DNA from 4 places in the Agrobacterium sp. fls2-241-TYG-188a genome. Region 4 is predicted to be linked to each of the others. Evidence: riboswitches for the same ligand, from Rfam matches in the RefSeq annotation. Region 4 holds a riboswitch; each other region holds the start of a gene.
What was found. Region 4 has a riboswitch for cobalamin ahead of bluB (5,6-dimethylbenzimidazole synthase). Riboswitches for the same ligand answer to the same signal wherever they lie in the genome.

Region 1 (3,705 bases), on a different contig from region 4:
TCTGCGCACCGGTTTCGCTTTGCGGTTTCAACAGAACCGGGTTCATATGAACCGACAGCGCCACACCGGCGGCCCGCGCCTGCAAGGCCTGTGCCCGTCCGATCTCGCCACCATCCTCGGTCACTGCGGCATTGTTCGACATGTTCTGAGGCTTGAACGGCATGACGGAAAGACCCCGGCGCGTGTAGGCGCGCGCCAATCCTGCGACCATCAACGACTTTCCGACATCCGAGCCGGTCCCCTGAAACATCAAGACACGCGCTGTCATGGGTTTAGAACTCGATGCCGGACTGAGCTTTGACACCCGCCCTGAAGTGATGCTTCACCAACGTCATCTCTGTGACCATGTCGGCAGCGTCGAGAAGCGGCTGTTTGGCGTTTCGCCCGGTCACCACAACATGCAAGCCTGGCCGGCGAGCCTGCAGCGTTTCCACGACTTCCTCGAGGGAGAGATAGTCGTAGCGCAGTGCGATATTAAGCTCATCGAGAACCACAAGACCGATCGTCTCATCGGCCATGAAAAGCTTTGCCTCCTCCCACGCCTTTGAAGCGGCAGCGACATCACGCTTGAGATCCTGCGTGTCCCAGGTGAAGCCTTCGCCCATCGTGCGCCATGCAACACGGTCGCCGAACAAGGCCAGCGCCTGCTGCTCTCCCGTTGACCAGGCGCCCTTGATGAACTGGACGACACCGACGCGACGGCCCGTCCCCAGCATACGCAAGGCCAGTCCGAAGGCTGCCGTGGACTTGCCCTTCCCCGGCCCCGTATGGACCATCAGCAAACCTTTTTCGATGGTCTTTTCCGAAACCTCCGCATCCTGCACGGCCTTTCGATTGACCATCTTGGCGCGGTGCCTTTCGGCTTCGCTGTCGCTGATATCACGGGTCATGCAGGTCGATCCTTATGGGCATTTTCGGTTTTCGAAGCGGCGACTATACCCAAAACGTCCCGCCGGGCAATGACGCGCGCCATTGACACAAAAGCATGGCAGGGCATAAGGGTTAAGCACTGACGGTCTTTTTCCGGCAACGGGAAAAGCTAAGAGGGAACACGGTGTAACCCGCTCTGCGGATAAATCCGTGGCTGCCCCCGCAACTGTAAGCGGTGAGCCCACGCTGGAAGCCACTGGACGAAATGTCCGGGAAGGCAGCGAAAGGGCGCTGAAGCCGCAAGCCAGGAGACCTGCCGTTTCAGGAAAAACGTCTGCCGGGCGGGGTGCTCCGGTCAGTCGGTTGTTCGGGCCTGGCCGCGCGTCTTCGCGTGCCATTTTCGATTTCCGCACCCCGAGACCATTGTGAAGGCGCGGAAAGCAGACCCTTGGATATGACAGCAACAGTACCCAGCCTGACGGACGTGACGGATAAGAGCAAGGCTCAAGGCGTTGTCGTGTTTGTCTGCCGCAGTTGCCGCGCGGAGGCCGATCCGACCGCAGAACCACGCGCCGGGGCAACGCTTGCACAAAGCGTCTCGGCTCTCGGTCAGGATGAGGGCATAACCGTGCGCAGCGTCAATTGCCTTGCAAACTGCAAACGCGGCCTGAGCGCTGCGATCCGCACCCAGGACGGCTGGTCCTACATTTTCGGTGGCCTCGCACAGGACGATGCCGCAGATCTTTTGGTCGGCGCCCGCCTGCTGGAAAACGCGCCGGACGGGCTCATGCCATGGCGTGGACGGCCCGATAGTTTGAAGCGCGGCATGGTTGCCCGCATTCCCCCTTTACATCACACCGAGGAGACACCATGACCACGCTCGATCGCGTTCCCTGCACCATCGTTACCGGCTTTCTGGGCGCGGGCAAGACCACATTGCTGAGGGGTCTTCTCGAAAAGCTCGAAGGCAAGCGATTGGCCATCATCGTCAACGAGTTCGGTGATGTCGGCATCGACGGAGAGATTCTCAAGGGTTGCGGCATCGAAAGCTGCCCGGAAGAAAACATTGTGGAGCTGGCCAATGGCTGCATCTGCTGCACGGTTGCGGACGACTTTCAGCCAGCCCTGGAACAGATTCTCAGCCGTGAGCCTCGCGTCGAGCATATTCTGATCGAGACATCCGGTCTTGCTCTGCCCAAGCCGCTCGTACAGGCATTTCAGTGGCCCGCGATCAAAAGTCGCGTGACCGTCGATGCTGTTGTAGCCGTGGCCGATGGTGCAGCTCTTGCCGAGGGCATGGTGTCGCACGATCTCGAAGCCCTTGCTGCCCAGCGCCAGAATGATGAGGCCCTGGACCATGACGATCCGGTCGAGGAAGTATTTGAGGACCAGATCGCCTGTGCCGACCTCATCGTTCTCACCAAGGGCGACCTGCTGGATGCCGAAGGTCTGGAGCGCGCCAAGGCCCATATCAACGCCCATCTGCCAAAAGCTGCCAAGATTGTTGTCGCATCCAATGGCGCCATCGATCCAGCCGTGCTGATCGGCCTCGGACTTGCCGTCGAAGACGACATCGAGAACCGCCACACCCATCACGACGACGAAGAGGACCACGATCACGACGAGTTCGACAGCTTTGTCGTGGAGCTTGACGCCGTGAGCGACCCGGACGCGCTTGCAGAGCGTATCTCGCAAACGGCAGCCTCCGAAAACGTTCTGCGCATCAAGGGCTTTGTCGACGTTTCGGCAAAACCGATGCGGCTTCAGGTTCAAGCGGTCGGCTCGAGGGTCAATCACTATTTCGACCGCCCCTGGGGCGCTGGAGAGGTTCGTCGCAGCCGTCTCGTCGTCATCGGCGAAAAGGGTCTGGACCGTGCAAAGATCGAGCGGATGCTGGCGGCCTGATCCATGCACATTCTCGCCACCACATCCTCGTCCCTGGACGATCTGGCAGAGCCGGTTGATCTCAACCTCGGCCGGGCAGATGTGGTGGTGCTGTCATTTTCAGCCAGCGACCTCGGTGGGCTTGAACGCGCATGGCAGCGGACAACGGACGGATCGGTTTCGCTTGTGTCAGCGAATCTGACCGATCTTCGTCACCCTATGTCAGTCGATCTCTGGATCGAAAAGACGGCGGAACATGCCAAACTGATCCTTATCCGGATCCTCGGCGGCGCTGACCGCTGGCGATACGGGGTCGAAGAGGTTTCGCGCATGGCAAAGCGGCGAGGCATCAAGCTCGTTCTTTTGCCGGGCGAATGCTCCGAACGCGATGAAAAGCTGGAAGCGGCGTCCACGGTCGATTTGCCGACGCTGTCTTCCATTCTTTCCTTCTTCCGCGAGGGAGGCCCCGAAAACATGGACAGGGCCGCCCGGGGTCTTGCGGCCTATTCAAAAGGCGAATGGCCTGACCTTGCGGCTGAGCCACTGCCAAAAACCGGGTTCTACAGGCCCGGCCAAGGCGTCGTCGAGCTTGAACAAGCACGGACAGGCTTTGCTGCGGACGCGCCGCTTATACCTGTCCTTTTCTATCGCTCGATGCTGATGGCAGGTGACGTTGCACCCATCGACGCCCTTTACGAAGCGCTGAATCAGCGCGGAATTTCACCGCTTCCAATCTTCGTCTCCGGCCTGAAAGACGAAGACGCGATCCATTTTTTGACCGAGACACTAAGCCGGTTAAATCCATCGGCGATGGTGACAGCCACATCTTTCGCAAGCCAGTCTGATGCTTCAGGCATGACGCTTTTCGACAGGCTGGGCGTCGCGACATTCCAGGTCATCATGGCCACCACGCAACGGCTGGGCTGGGCCGAAAACATGCGAGGCCTCAAC
Region 2 (3,705 bases), on a different contig from region 4:
AACGGCCAGGTCTGCACAGGCTTTGCCGACCAGGGAACGCTGCATCTGGAAAGCGGCATGGAGCACAATCCGGCCGGATATTACTACTCCACATCCCCACCCGCCATTGCGGGCAACAAGATCATCATTGGTGGTGCCGTCAACGACAACTATTCGACAAAGGAGCAATCCGGTGTCATCAGGGCGTTTGACGTCAATAGCGGCGCATTGATCTGGAACTGGGATTCGGGCAACCCTACCCAGACCCAACCGCTTCAGCCGGGCCAGACCTATACGACGAACTCGCCCAACAGCTGGTCAGTCTTCAGCGTCGATGAAGCGCTGGGGCTCGTCTACATCCCGCTTGGCAATCAGGTTCCCGACCAGCTTGGTATGGGCCGCAGCGCCAATGTCGAGAAATATTCGTCGTCCATCGTCGCGCTCGATGTAAACACCGGGCAGGATCGCTGGGTGCGCCAGACGGTGCACCACGATCTCTGGGACATGGACGTCCCGGCACAGCCAGTGTTGCTTGATATCACGAAGAAGGACGGCCAGACGGTTCCTGCGCTGGTGGGACCCACCAAGCAGGGCGACATCTACGTGCTGGACCGGCGCACTGGCGAGCCGATTCTCGCCGTGACCGAGGAAAAAGCGCCTGGCGGTGCCATCCCCGAGGATTTCAGCGCGCCGACCCAGCCGACATCGGCTCTGTCGTTCAAGCCGGATCCGCTGCAGGAAAGCAACATGTGGGGCGTCTCCATGTTCGACCAGCTGGCCTGCCGCATCAAGTTCCACCAGCTAAACTATGAGGGCCGCTATACGCCTCCGTCGCTGAATGGAACGCTGGTTTACCCGGGTAATTTCGGGACGTTCAACTGGGGCAGCGTGGCGGTCGATCCGGAACGTCAGGTCATGTTCGGAATGCCGACCTACCTTGCCTTCACATCGCAGCTCGTGCCTCGCAGCGAGATTCCCCCGCGCGGCCAGGATGAAAAGGGGAGCGAACAGGGCCTGAACCGCAATGATGGCGCCCCCTACGGCGTGCTGATGGGCCCGTTCCTCGGACCGCTTGGAATACCTTGCCAGGCTCCACCATGGGGCTATGTGGCAGGCGCGGATCTCCGCACGGGCAACGTTGCCTACAAGCACAAGAACGGCACCGTCTATGACATGACGCCCCTTCCGCTGCCCTTCAAGGTCGGCGTGCCCGGCATCGGTGGACCGATGATTACCAAGGGTGGCGTGGCTTTCCTCGGTGCCGCCGTCGACAACTATCTGCGCGCCTATGATCTGACATCCGGCAAGCAGCTCTGGGAGGGGCGGCTTCCTGCAGGCGGACAGGCAACGCCCATGACCTATGCTACGGATGACGGCAAGCAATATGTCGTCATGGTTGCCGGTGGGCATGGATCTGTCGGAACCAAGCCGGGTGACTATGTCATCGCTTACACGTTGCCCTGAAACGGCAAAAACCCTCCATGATCGAAAGCCGGGAAGAGATTCCCGGCTTTTTTCATTGTCGAAGAAGAATTAGGCTTCTCAATTGAAATGTAATAACATAACAAAAAGCTCCGCTTGACGGCGGGTTTGGAATACGGCTATCTGGTCGCGACGGTTTCGAGCGAGCAATCGCAAGGAATAATAGGGAATACGGTGAGGGCTTTCGGGCCTGATGCCGTAGCTGCCCCCGCAACTGTGAGCGGATTGTCTAACCCTTTTGGCGCTGGTTTTTCTGGCGCCATGCCACTGCGAAGCAACATCGCGGGAAGGTCGGGTCAAGACGTCAATCCGTGAGCCAGGAGACCTGCCGTCATGTGTTCAATCCAATTCACGGGCGGGGATGCCCGGAACAGGAGATCATCGTGATTGCATCTTGCGCCTGCCGGCGCTCTATTCCTTTTGCCATGTCCCGGTTTCGGATCGTCCTGACGTGCGTCGGTACGGATTGACGTTCAAACGTGTTGAATCATGTCTGCCTGGATGCGCAGACGCTGACGATCGGGGACTATCGAAAATGACATTCAATTTTAAAAGAGCCGTAAGCTCTGCAATTTTTGCTGCCGCCGCTTTTGGCATCTCTGCAAGCGGCGCCCTCGCTGCTGCGACCACCTATCCCTTGACGCTGAAGAATTGCGGCAGGGACGTTACCTTTACCCATGCACCGGAGCGCACGGTTTCCGTCGGCCAGAGCACCACGGAAATTCTCTATATGCTCGGCCTTGCCGACAAGGTCGTCGGAACAGCAGTCTGGATCGGGCCTGTCATCAAGGGCTATGAAGAGGCCAATGCGAAGATCGACCGTCTGGCGGACAATGATCCGAGTTTCGAAAGCGTTCTGGCCAAGAAGCCGGATCTGGTGACAGCGCAGTTCCAGTGGCATGTCGGCCCGGAAGGCGTGGTGGCAAAGCCCGAGCAGTTCGAGGAACTCAAGATCCCCGTCTATACATCGCCAGCCGATTGCGTGGGCAAGGACAATACCGGCGGCGGTGACGGCGTGCGTCATTCCGTCTTCACCATGGATCTGATCTATCAGGAAATCACCGATCTCGCACAGATTTTCGATGTTCAGGACCGGGGCGAAAAGCTGGTGGCCGATCTGAAGGCCCGCGAGGAAACCGCACGCAAAAAGATTGCCTCCATTGATGGCAAGCTCTCTGCCGTCTTCTGGTTCTCCAGCGCAGAGCTGGATATCGATCCCTATGTCGCAGGCAAAAATGGCGCACCGGGCTACATCATGTCGGCGCTCGGCATCAAAAACGTCATCGACAGCGAAGAAGAGTGGCCAACCGTGGGCTGGGAAACCATCGCCAAGTCTCAGCCGTCGCTGGTGGTTGTCGGCAAGATGGACCGCAGACGCTTTCCGGCCGACGATGTTGTCGTCAAGGAGAAGTTCCTGAAGCAAGATCCGGTTACGAGCCTTATGCCTGCGGTCAGCCAAGGCCATGTCGTTGTCATGGACGCGCAGGCGATGAACCCGACAATCCGCACCATCGACGGCATAGAAGTTCTGGCCAATGCGGTCGTTCAACTTGGCCTTGCCAAGTAATCATGCGCGCTTGCTTCACCATCACCCGTGCCGTCCTGCTGGCGGCCGGGTTCCTGGGCCTTGCGCTCTGGCTTGGCGCAGCCATTGGCGAGACATCCATTTCCATGGATGTCGTCGCCAGAACGGTCGCCAATCGCGTCTTTCATGCGGATTATCCGCTTGATGCCATCGATGAGGGCATCATCTGGAACTATCGCCTCAGTCGGGCGGTGGTCGCGGCCTGTTGTGGTGCGGCACTGGCGGTATCAGGTGTCGTCCTGCAGGCGCTTTTGCGCAATCCGCTGGCCGATCCCTATATTCTCGGCATATCGGCGGGTGCATCAATGGGCGCGGTCGGCGTTGCCATCATGGGTTTCGGTGCCGGTCTTCTAACCATGCCGCTCGGCGCGTTTCTGGGCGCCCTGCTGGCCTTTACCCTCGTCAGCCTTCTGGCGCTGCGTGCCGGGCGCGGCAACAGCGCGATCATTCTGGCCGGTGTGGCGGGGTCGCAGCTTTTCAACGCGCTCACATCCTTCATCGTGACCAAGGCCGCCAATGCCGAGCAGGCGCGCGGCATCATGTTCTGGCTGCTCGGCAATCTCTCAGGCGTTCGCTGGCCGGATGTCTGGCTGGCGCTGCCGGCGACCGTGCTCGGCCTTGCCATTTGCCTCTGGCATTCACGTGCGCTGGATGCCTTC
Region 3 (3,705 bases), 560 kb from region 4:
CTGATTTGATCGGACACGCACCGCAACCCCACGCACCGCCACACAACGCCGTCACCCCGGACTTGATCCGGGGTCCAGCGATCCGACGTCTGTCGGATCAAGAGACTCTCCCCAACCGAAAGACGACATCCGTTTGATAAAGCGCCTCCCCTCAGCCCAAAGACTTGGGCCTGGCTGGCTTCCGGCTCAAGGCCGGAATGACGGGGGTGGGTGAGATGTCCGGTGGGACAGAGCGGGTAAGCCCCCGCCCGCCACATCAGACTTTAGGCGTCCGGCCTACTCCAACTGCGATAAAAACAGTCCTAGCGATCCAGAACGCGGCAAAGACGTGCCGGACTGGTGGTGGCCTGCGGCGTTATGGCGCGGCGCAGGTCGCGGCTGTTGATGTGCAGGCTGCGGTCGGCGGGCAGAGCGAGGCGGGTGATTTTGGTGGTGGCGGCGCTGAGGAATGCGGCCTTGTTTGCCGTGAAATAGGCAAGGCAGGCGTCTCGTTGCGGCTCGACTGCCAGAAGCGCCCGGAAGGCCAGCCGGTGCATGACGCAGCGGCCGGCATGGTTGGGGACAGGGAAACTCAGCGCATCGAGCCTATCGCTCCATTCCGCGTCGTCATTTCCCTGCCCTGTCATTCTACCGTGCCGCCTCGAACCGCTTGAGGAACAGACCGCTGAGAGCGCCGAGAATAAGCCAGAAAACGAAGCTCGTGACGGTGGCCAGCACCACGAAGCGGCGTTCCAGCGGCAGGGGCGCCAGCGCATGTTCGCCTTCTGGCGGCAGCGGTGCGCCGATGATGTGCGGTGCCGCAATCAGCGCCACGGCGAGAATGGCGGCCCATGGTTCTGCGCGCTTGAAGGCCAGCAGCGCAAGCCCGCTTGCCGTGGCAGCAACGGTGCCCACCCACCACATCTGGCGTGCGCCGAGTTCGGCTGCCGGGCTGCCGGGCAGCTCTGGCGGCAGGCCGATCATGGGGGCCAGCATGACGGCGGCAAAGCCCGCAAGGCCCCAGAACAGGCCCTCGCGCCAGCCATTTGCCGGGCCGCGCAAGGAAATCAGAGCGGTCAGCACCAGCGCATAGCCGATGGCCGTCAGCACATTGGCAGCGATGGTATAGGCGTTGCGCTCGAACCCATCTGCCGGAGCCCAGGCTTCGGCATCGTGGTGATGGTCCGAAGGCGTGGCGGCGTCATGGTGGTGATCTGCGCGTGCTGCTGCGGCGTCATGTCCGTGGACATGCGCGGCCTCGCCACCGGCATTTTCAAAGGTTTCAGCCTGCAGAATAAGCGGTGTGGTGCCGATTGCCTGCATGGCGCTGACGGCCAGACCGGCAATCAGCCCAACCAGAACGGCGGTAAAAACGATGTTACGGAAAAAAGGCATGTCTCGTCTCCCCTCAATGGCAAGGGAAGGCGTTTGCATGGCGCGTATCATGCGCGGCATTGTGCACGGCCTCGACATGCGAAAAGCCGACGAAACCGACGATGAACAGGCCGAGTGCGGCGGCTGTCAGCGCCTGCGCGATTTTTGCTGTGGTTGACGATACGGCCGATGAAGCCGTGTTTTGCTGTATGGACATGGTGACCCTCTCATGTGCGGCCGGGCCATTGCTGATCAAAGCCCACAACCGCATTCAACATTCACCACGGGGAAAGAGACACATGGTTTTAAAGGCGGGAATACCCGACCTGCCAACCGTGCTTACCCGGACACCCCGCCGGTATTGACGACACTTCATGTGATGGCAGGTCTCCTGGCTTGCGGGTCACAACCTTGAAAACACCTTCCCGATCCTCCTGGTCCGCATCGTATTTTACGAGATCGAAAACGATTTCGCGTCGATGCGCCAGATCAGTGGCTTTTGTTTTCAGGCTCTCCGCTCACAGTTGCGGGGGCAGCCACGAATCAAGGTTTTCACACCCCTATCGTGTTCCCTTTTCACTTTCCGGGCGAACCGGAAAGACCATCACACAACCGTTATCCGGCGATCGGGCGCTCGAGTCAATGGGCAATTACCGCGCGGGCACGGCCTTGAGATAGGCCGCGATGGCATCACGGTCTTCCGCTGTCAGACGCGCCATGTTCTGCTGCACCTTGACCATGGAGCCACCGGCGCTGTCGAAGTCCGGCGTAAAGCCGGTTTCGAGATAGCTGGCAATATCGGCCCGTGTCCATGAACCGATGGTATCGGAGCCCGGGGTGATATCGGGAATACGTCCCTCGCCTTCCGGGTTTGGTCCGCCGGCAAGCCACTGGTCTTTCAGGAAACCGCCCAGCGCATCGCGCGGGGTGTGGCATTCGCCGCAATGGCCGGGACCCTCCACCAGATATTGCCCGCGAACGACCTGCGCGTCGGCATTGGCGATCTGCACCCTTGGCTGACCCTTGTCGAAATAGAGGAACTTCCAGCCACCCAGGCTCAGGCGAATGTTGAAGGGAAATGGCAGGTCATGCGCCGGTGCATCATTGGTGCTGGCGGGCAATGTTTTCAGATAGGCGAAGAGATCGTTGATATCCTGCGGCGTCATCCGCGCGTAGGACGCATAGGGGAAGGATGGGTAGAGATGCTCACCATCCTTGCCAACACCGCGCGTCATCGCATCGCCGAATTGCGCCACCGTCCAGCCGCCGATGCCATGCTGAGGGTCGGACGAAATATTGGGCATGTGGAAGGTTCCGAACGGGCTTGGCAGCGCCTGCCCGCCGGACAGTGTCTTCAAAGCGTCTCCGGTCGCATCCGGGGCGGCATGACAGCTTGCGCAACCGCCTGCCCAGAAAAGAGTTTCGCCATTGGCAAGGTTGGGCTCGCCCAGATTGGCCCAGTGGCTTGGCGGTTGACGCTGCGGCGCGGTGACCCACATGAAAACGCCGAACCCGGCAATGCCAGCAACAACGACGCCACCCGCCAGCTTCGTCCAGATGGAAGCCATTGCCTTCTCCGCTCCACTCAAAAATTCAAAATGCAAAAAGGCCCGCCGGTTGAGTGGCGGACCTGATGGGCGTGTATTACTTCTTCAGGCGGTAGGTCTGGTGGCAGCTGCTGCAATCGGCGCCCAGCGTCTTCAGGGCCGCGCCAACGCTTGCCTGGTCTGTCGGCAACTGTGCCAGAACCATATCTGCATCCGAACCCAGCTTTTCTGACTTCGACTTGAAATCCGCAAAGTTCTGCCAGATGGCAGGTGCCGCAGCGCCGCCTTCGGAGCCAGCCGGGAACTGGTCCGGGAAGGCTTTCGCATTGGCGCTGATTGTCGTTACCGCTGTCTTGACGGTTTCTGCGTCATAGGGCTTTTCACCCTTGGCGATCGCGCCCAGCGCGCCCATGGCTCCGCCGATGCCCTTCATCAGGCCTTCGCGCTTTTCCATCTCGCCGGCTGCGGAAACCGCACCGGCGCAAAGACAGCCAATCATAATGGATGCGGCAATGGTTCTAAGCTTCATTATCTCTCTCTCCTGATCCGCACGAAGGCGGCATGTATGATCTATATGGTCACATAATATTCATCGCAAAACCTCTGCACAGTTTTGCGACACGCGCAATGAACGCACAGGAAGATGCCCGTTTCAAATGGCAAAAAGAAGTCACATTCCGGTGATTTTTGAAGCGAAATCAGGCGTATATCAATGACTGACAATTCCTTCCCAAGCGGTGAAACCGGCAACCACGATCAGCAGCAGACCTGCGGCGCGGCCAATGAAAACCGTCACATGCGGTGA
Region 4 (3,705 bases):
GACAGAAACCCCGCTTGCAGACAGGCGCGAAAGCGTTTCCACTCCCTTCTGCCCCGGTATGAAATAGGGCGATGTTATCTTAAGCTTATGCTTCGTCTCTTCCATCAGGGGCAGAAGCGTTTCCATCAGAAAGTTGCGACCGGTGCGTCGCTTTCCGGCTGCTTTCTCAGGCGGGTCGGCAACCACTTGCGCATTGTCCACCCAATGAAGATTATCGGCCGTCAGGAAGTTTCCCGAATGATGCTGCCTTTCCACCTGTGCAAGATAGGGCGAAGCGGCGTCGCCTGAGGCGAGTACATCCATGCGGCGCCGAAGTTTTGCAAGTTTGTTTGGCCTCCTTGCAAGAAGGGACCGAACAGGCACGGCAACGGCACTGTTCCAGTAGTCGTCGAAGATTTCCTCTGCCTGCGCAACGCATTCTCCGTGCGCGATAACATCGAAATCGCGGAAATTCGCGTTCTCGGCGGCGTCGAAATAGGCATCTCCAATGTTACGCCCTCCAACGATCAAAACCCGGCCATCTGCAATCCAGGCCTTGTTGTGCATACGTCGGTTGACCGAGCGGAAGCGCATGAGGAGCTCCAGCCCTCGACGAATGACGTTCTCACGTGCCTTTGTCGGGTTGAAGAGGCGCAGTTCAATGTTGGGATGGCTGTCTATGGCATGGAAGGCCCTGTCCGATATGGAGACACCCAAGTCATCCAGAAGCAGGCGAACGCGAACACCGCGGTCCGCAGCAGCGATAACCTCGCGCATCACCAGCTGTCCGGTGAGGTCGGCGTTCCACATGTAGTACATGAGATCAAGGCTACGACCTGCGGCGCGCGCGCTGCCAACGCGTACAGCAAAGGCGCCAAGATTGGATTGTATCAGGGAGATGGCGCTAGGTTCGGAATGGACCGAACTCAGGTTAATCCAGTGACGGTCGAGCGGCGTGGCATCGTGTGATTTCGGCAGGGCCGTCGAAGCAATCTTCGTGATGATTTTGTCACGGTGGCGGGATGCCATCGCAAGGCCAGCGAAAATCGCCAGGACGATCAACACTGCAAACAATGTTACGGCACTCACAGCGATCGTATTATCCGCCCTATCTTAAAGATTTAAAGGTCTCAGTGGATCTCAATGTTCCGCTTGTCAGCTTCCTGCTTGATAATGTCCTCAACCAGCTGGCGTTTCAATGAAGGGTCGCCCAGCAAATAGTCGTCTGCAAGCTCGAAGATCGACTTTGGGCGTTCCATGCGGCTCAACGTGTCGAGGTCCGAACCAATCTGCTGCCTAAGTTCGTTATAATCGTCCATTGTCTTACTCCATTTGCCTATAGAATGCACAGGTGGGCAGCACGGTTCCGCCACGTACGAAATCGGCCACCAGCGGCTTGCATCTCGATCTCATGGCTTGCATAAGCGCTCGCATCAGGTGCCCGCCCGAGGCGAGAGAATCGGGAACACGGTGAAAATCCGTGACGTGCCCAACGCTGTAAGGCCGAGGCATATTTCCACATGCCACTGAAGTTTCGGGAAGGCGGAAATGTGTTGATGAAGCCAAGTCAGAAGACCGGCCTGATACCATGGACCGAAGCGCAAGGACAGCGCCACGTTGTTACTTGGCAAGCGTTAAGCGCTATGCCATGCATTGTTGGGGAATGACGATGCCGACGGACGAACAGAAGCAGGCACTCAGGCCTGTCTGTAAATTTTCGCAGGACGAGGTCGACGCCGTCTATCGCGCCATACATGAGCGCCGGGACGTCCGCGATCAGTTCCTGCCAGACCCGTTGCCGGCTGATCTTATTGAGAGACTGCTTGGCGCCGCGCACGCTGCCCCCTCGGTCGGGTTCATGCAGCCGTGGAACTTCACACTGGTAACCGACGCGGCGACGAAAGAGCGTACCTGGGAGGCGTTTTCTCGCGCCAATGCAGAAGCGGCCGATATGTTCAAGGGTGAGAAGCAGGCGCTTTACCGAAGTCTGAAGCTCGAAGGCATTCGCAAGGCACCGCTCTCGATCTGCGTGACCTGTGATCCGACACGGGGCGGCGACGTCGTTCTTGGGCGCACACACAATCCCCGCATGGATGTCTATTCCACAGTCTGTGCCGTACAAAACCTGTGGCTGGCAGCAAGGGCGGAAGGTATCGGGGTTGGCTGGGTCAGCATCTTCCACGATGCGGACATCCGGGACATCCTCGGCATTCCCGACCATATTGAAATCGTCGCGTGGCTCTGTCTGGGCCGGGTCGACATGCTCTATCAGGAGCCGGAACTTGCGGTCAAAGGCTGGCGTCAGCGGCTGCCTATTGAAGAGCTGGTGTTCCGCGACAGGTGGGGAAGGTCTTAGCTGGCCATCACTGCTGTTGTGGCTGCGCACCCTTCAAAGCTGGATTTTTCAGATCGATTCGGCTTTGCTCCTCCGGCAGAAACTGTGGTCCAACCATGCGGACCTTGTTCTTCGCCGGATCATAATCTCGCTCGGGAATGGGCGAAGCCGTCTGTTTTTGCGGCTCTTGCGCAGGTTTTGCCGACTCTTCGTTGCCCTTCGGCTTGATCGTTGTGATGCTGGACTGATTTTGCAGCGCTGTGGACTGGGGCGCCTGATCCTGCTTCTTCTCATCATTCTGATAGGCCGCCATGTTGCAGCTGCAGGACGGTGACCTTTCGGAAGTGGGCTTGTCTCGATAGGCGAAAGCTGTCGGCATCGAAGAGTAGGGTTGGCCAGTCTTGGCAGAGACCATGTCGGAACTTTCCTGGCCCTCAAGCGCGTGATAAAAAAGTTCCGTCTGGGTGCCTGGACACATTCGCTCGCATTGCGCTGCCTGCGAGCGGAAATCCAGCGGCGTTGCGTTGGATGCGATGGGGAAAAATGCGCCGTCGCAGGTTCTCACGCATAACGTTCTAAGCCTACCTTGCATGGGCATATCGGGGTTCGGCCCATAATCGGAATAGCCGGGTTGCTCAAACGGATCACCCGGGCCGCGCATGTCAGGGTCCTGTGGCGGGTCGATGGTGGTGATCGATGGTGCCTGCTCGTCAAGACAGCCTTGCGCATCCAGAGCCGCCATAATTTGCTGTCGGTTGTTGCTGCCGCTGTTCTGCCGCCGTTCGGCAAGCATTCTGTCACGCTCCTGCGTGATCATTTCCCGGTCTTCCTGCGCCTGAACGAGCGCATCGCCGATCTCTGCGCAGAGTTCGGCATTTGGATTTCCGTAGACAATGACACTGCCTGACGAGCAGCCGTAGCCGCGCATATCATTCCTGATCCGGCGAATGAGGATATTCTGCTGCGCCAGCGCGTTCGCATATCTGCGCACCTCAGCAGTGTTGCCGATGGCCTGCCTTGGCTGCTCCAGCTGCGCGCGCAGGGAATCGCAGACGGGATCTGCCTGAGCCGAAAACGGCACGGCGAACATCAGCGTAAGCAAGGTACCAATCGCTCGGCGGCGGCGCGGGGTCAATGATACGTCCGTCTTCCTGGCCCGCCTTATGCGAGCCATCTTCTGTCGTGGGTCGCCCGCGCAATACGGACGACGCTGTTTAGCTGATGGTAACATAATGCTGCATCGCAGTGCGGCAAGCCGCACCTCAAAATTATGTTAACTCTGGCTTACTCCGACGGATTGGAGGCTTGCACCACCGCAAGGGCAGCCATGTTGACCACGCCGCGTGATGTCACTGTTGGTGACAGGATGTGGACGGGCAGGGCGGAACCAA

Region 1: linked by a shared signal. The riboswitch ahead of QRN85_RS19525 (DUF1636 family protein) and the one ahead of bluB (5,6-dimethylbenzimidazole synthase) in region 4 are both predicted to bind cobalamin.
Region 2: linked by a shared signal. The riboswitch ahead of QRN85_RS17565 (ABC transporter substrate-binding protein) and the one ahead of bluB (5,6-dimethylbenzimidazole synthase) in region 4 are both predicted to bind cobalamin.
Region 3: linked by a shared signal. The riboswitch ahead of QRN85_RS09205 (CbtB domain-containing protein) and the one ahead of bluB (5,6-dimethylbenzimidazole synthase) in region 4 are both predicted to bind cobalamin.

The regions. Positions count from the first base shown of each region.
Region 1 covers NZ_JARVRD010000007.1:132,625-136,329, reverse strand. The annotation lists gene QRN85_RS19535 (cobyric acid synthase) at 1-268, opposite strand, end outside; gene cobO (cob(I)yrinic acid a,c-diamide adenosyltransferase) at 273-890, opposite strand; cobalamin riboswitch at 997-1,205, shown strand; gene QRN85_RS19525 (DUF1636 family protein) at 1,325-1,744, shown strand; gene cobW (cobalamin biosynthesis protein CobW) at 1,741-2,775, shown strand; gene cobN (cobaltochelatase subunit CobN) at 2,779-3,705, shown strand, end outside.
Region 2 covers NZ_JARVRD010000003.1:763,903-767,607, reverse strand. The annotation lists gene QRN85_RS17570 (glucose/quinate/shikimate family membrane-bound PQQ-dependent dehydrogenase) at 1-1,443, shown strand, start outside; cobalamin riboswitch at 1,578-1,808, shown strand; gene QRN85_RS17565 (ABC transporter substrate-binding protein) at 1,997-3,028, shown strand; gene QRN85_RS17560 (FecCD family ABC transporter permease) at 3,031-3,705, shown strand, end outside.
Region 3 covers NZ_JARVRD010000002.1:508,300-512,004, reverse strand. The annotation lists gene QRN85_RS09215 (hypothetical protein) at 303-626, opposite strand; gene QRN85_RS09210 (CbtA family protein) at 628-1,374, opposite strand; gene QRN85_RS09205 (CbtB domain-containing protein) at 1,388-1,570, opposite strand; cobalamin riboswitch at 1,718-1,974, opposite strand; gene QRN85_RS09200 (cytochrome c) at 2,004-2,921, opposite strand; gene QRN85_RS09195 (c-type cytochrome) at 2,998-3,429, opposite strand; gene QRN85_RS09190 (LysE family translocator) at 3,610-3,705, opposite strand, start outside.
Region 4 covers NZ_JARVRD010000002.1:1,066,390-1,070,094, forward strand. The annotation lists gene QRN85_RS11935 (phospholipase D family protein) at 1-1,068, opposite strand, end outside; gene QRN85_RS11940 (hypothetical protein) at 1,110-1,298, opposite strand; cobalamin riboswitch at 1,398-1,577, shown strand; gene bluB (5,6-dimethylbenzimidazole synthase) at 1,649-2,335, shown strand; gene QRN85_RS11950 (DUF2865 domain-containing protein) at 2,343-3,449, opposite strand; gene QRN85_RS11955 (NADP-dependent malic enzyme) at 3,599-3,705, opposite strand, start outside.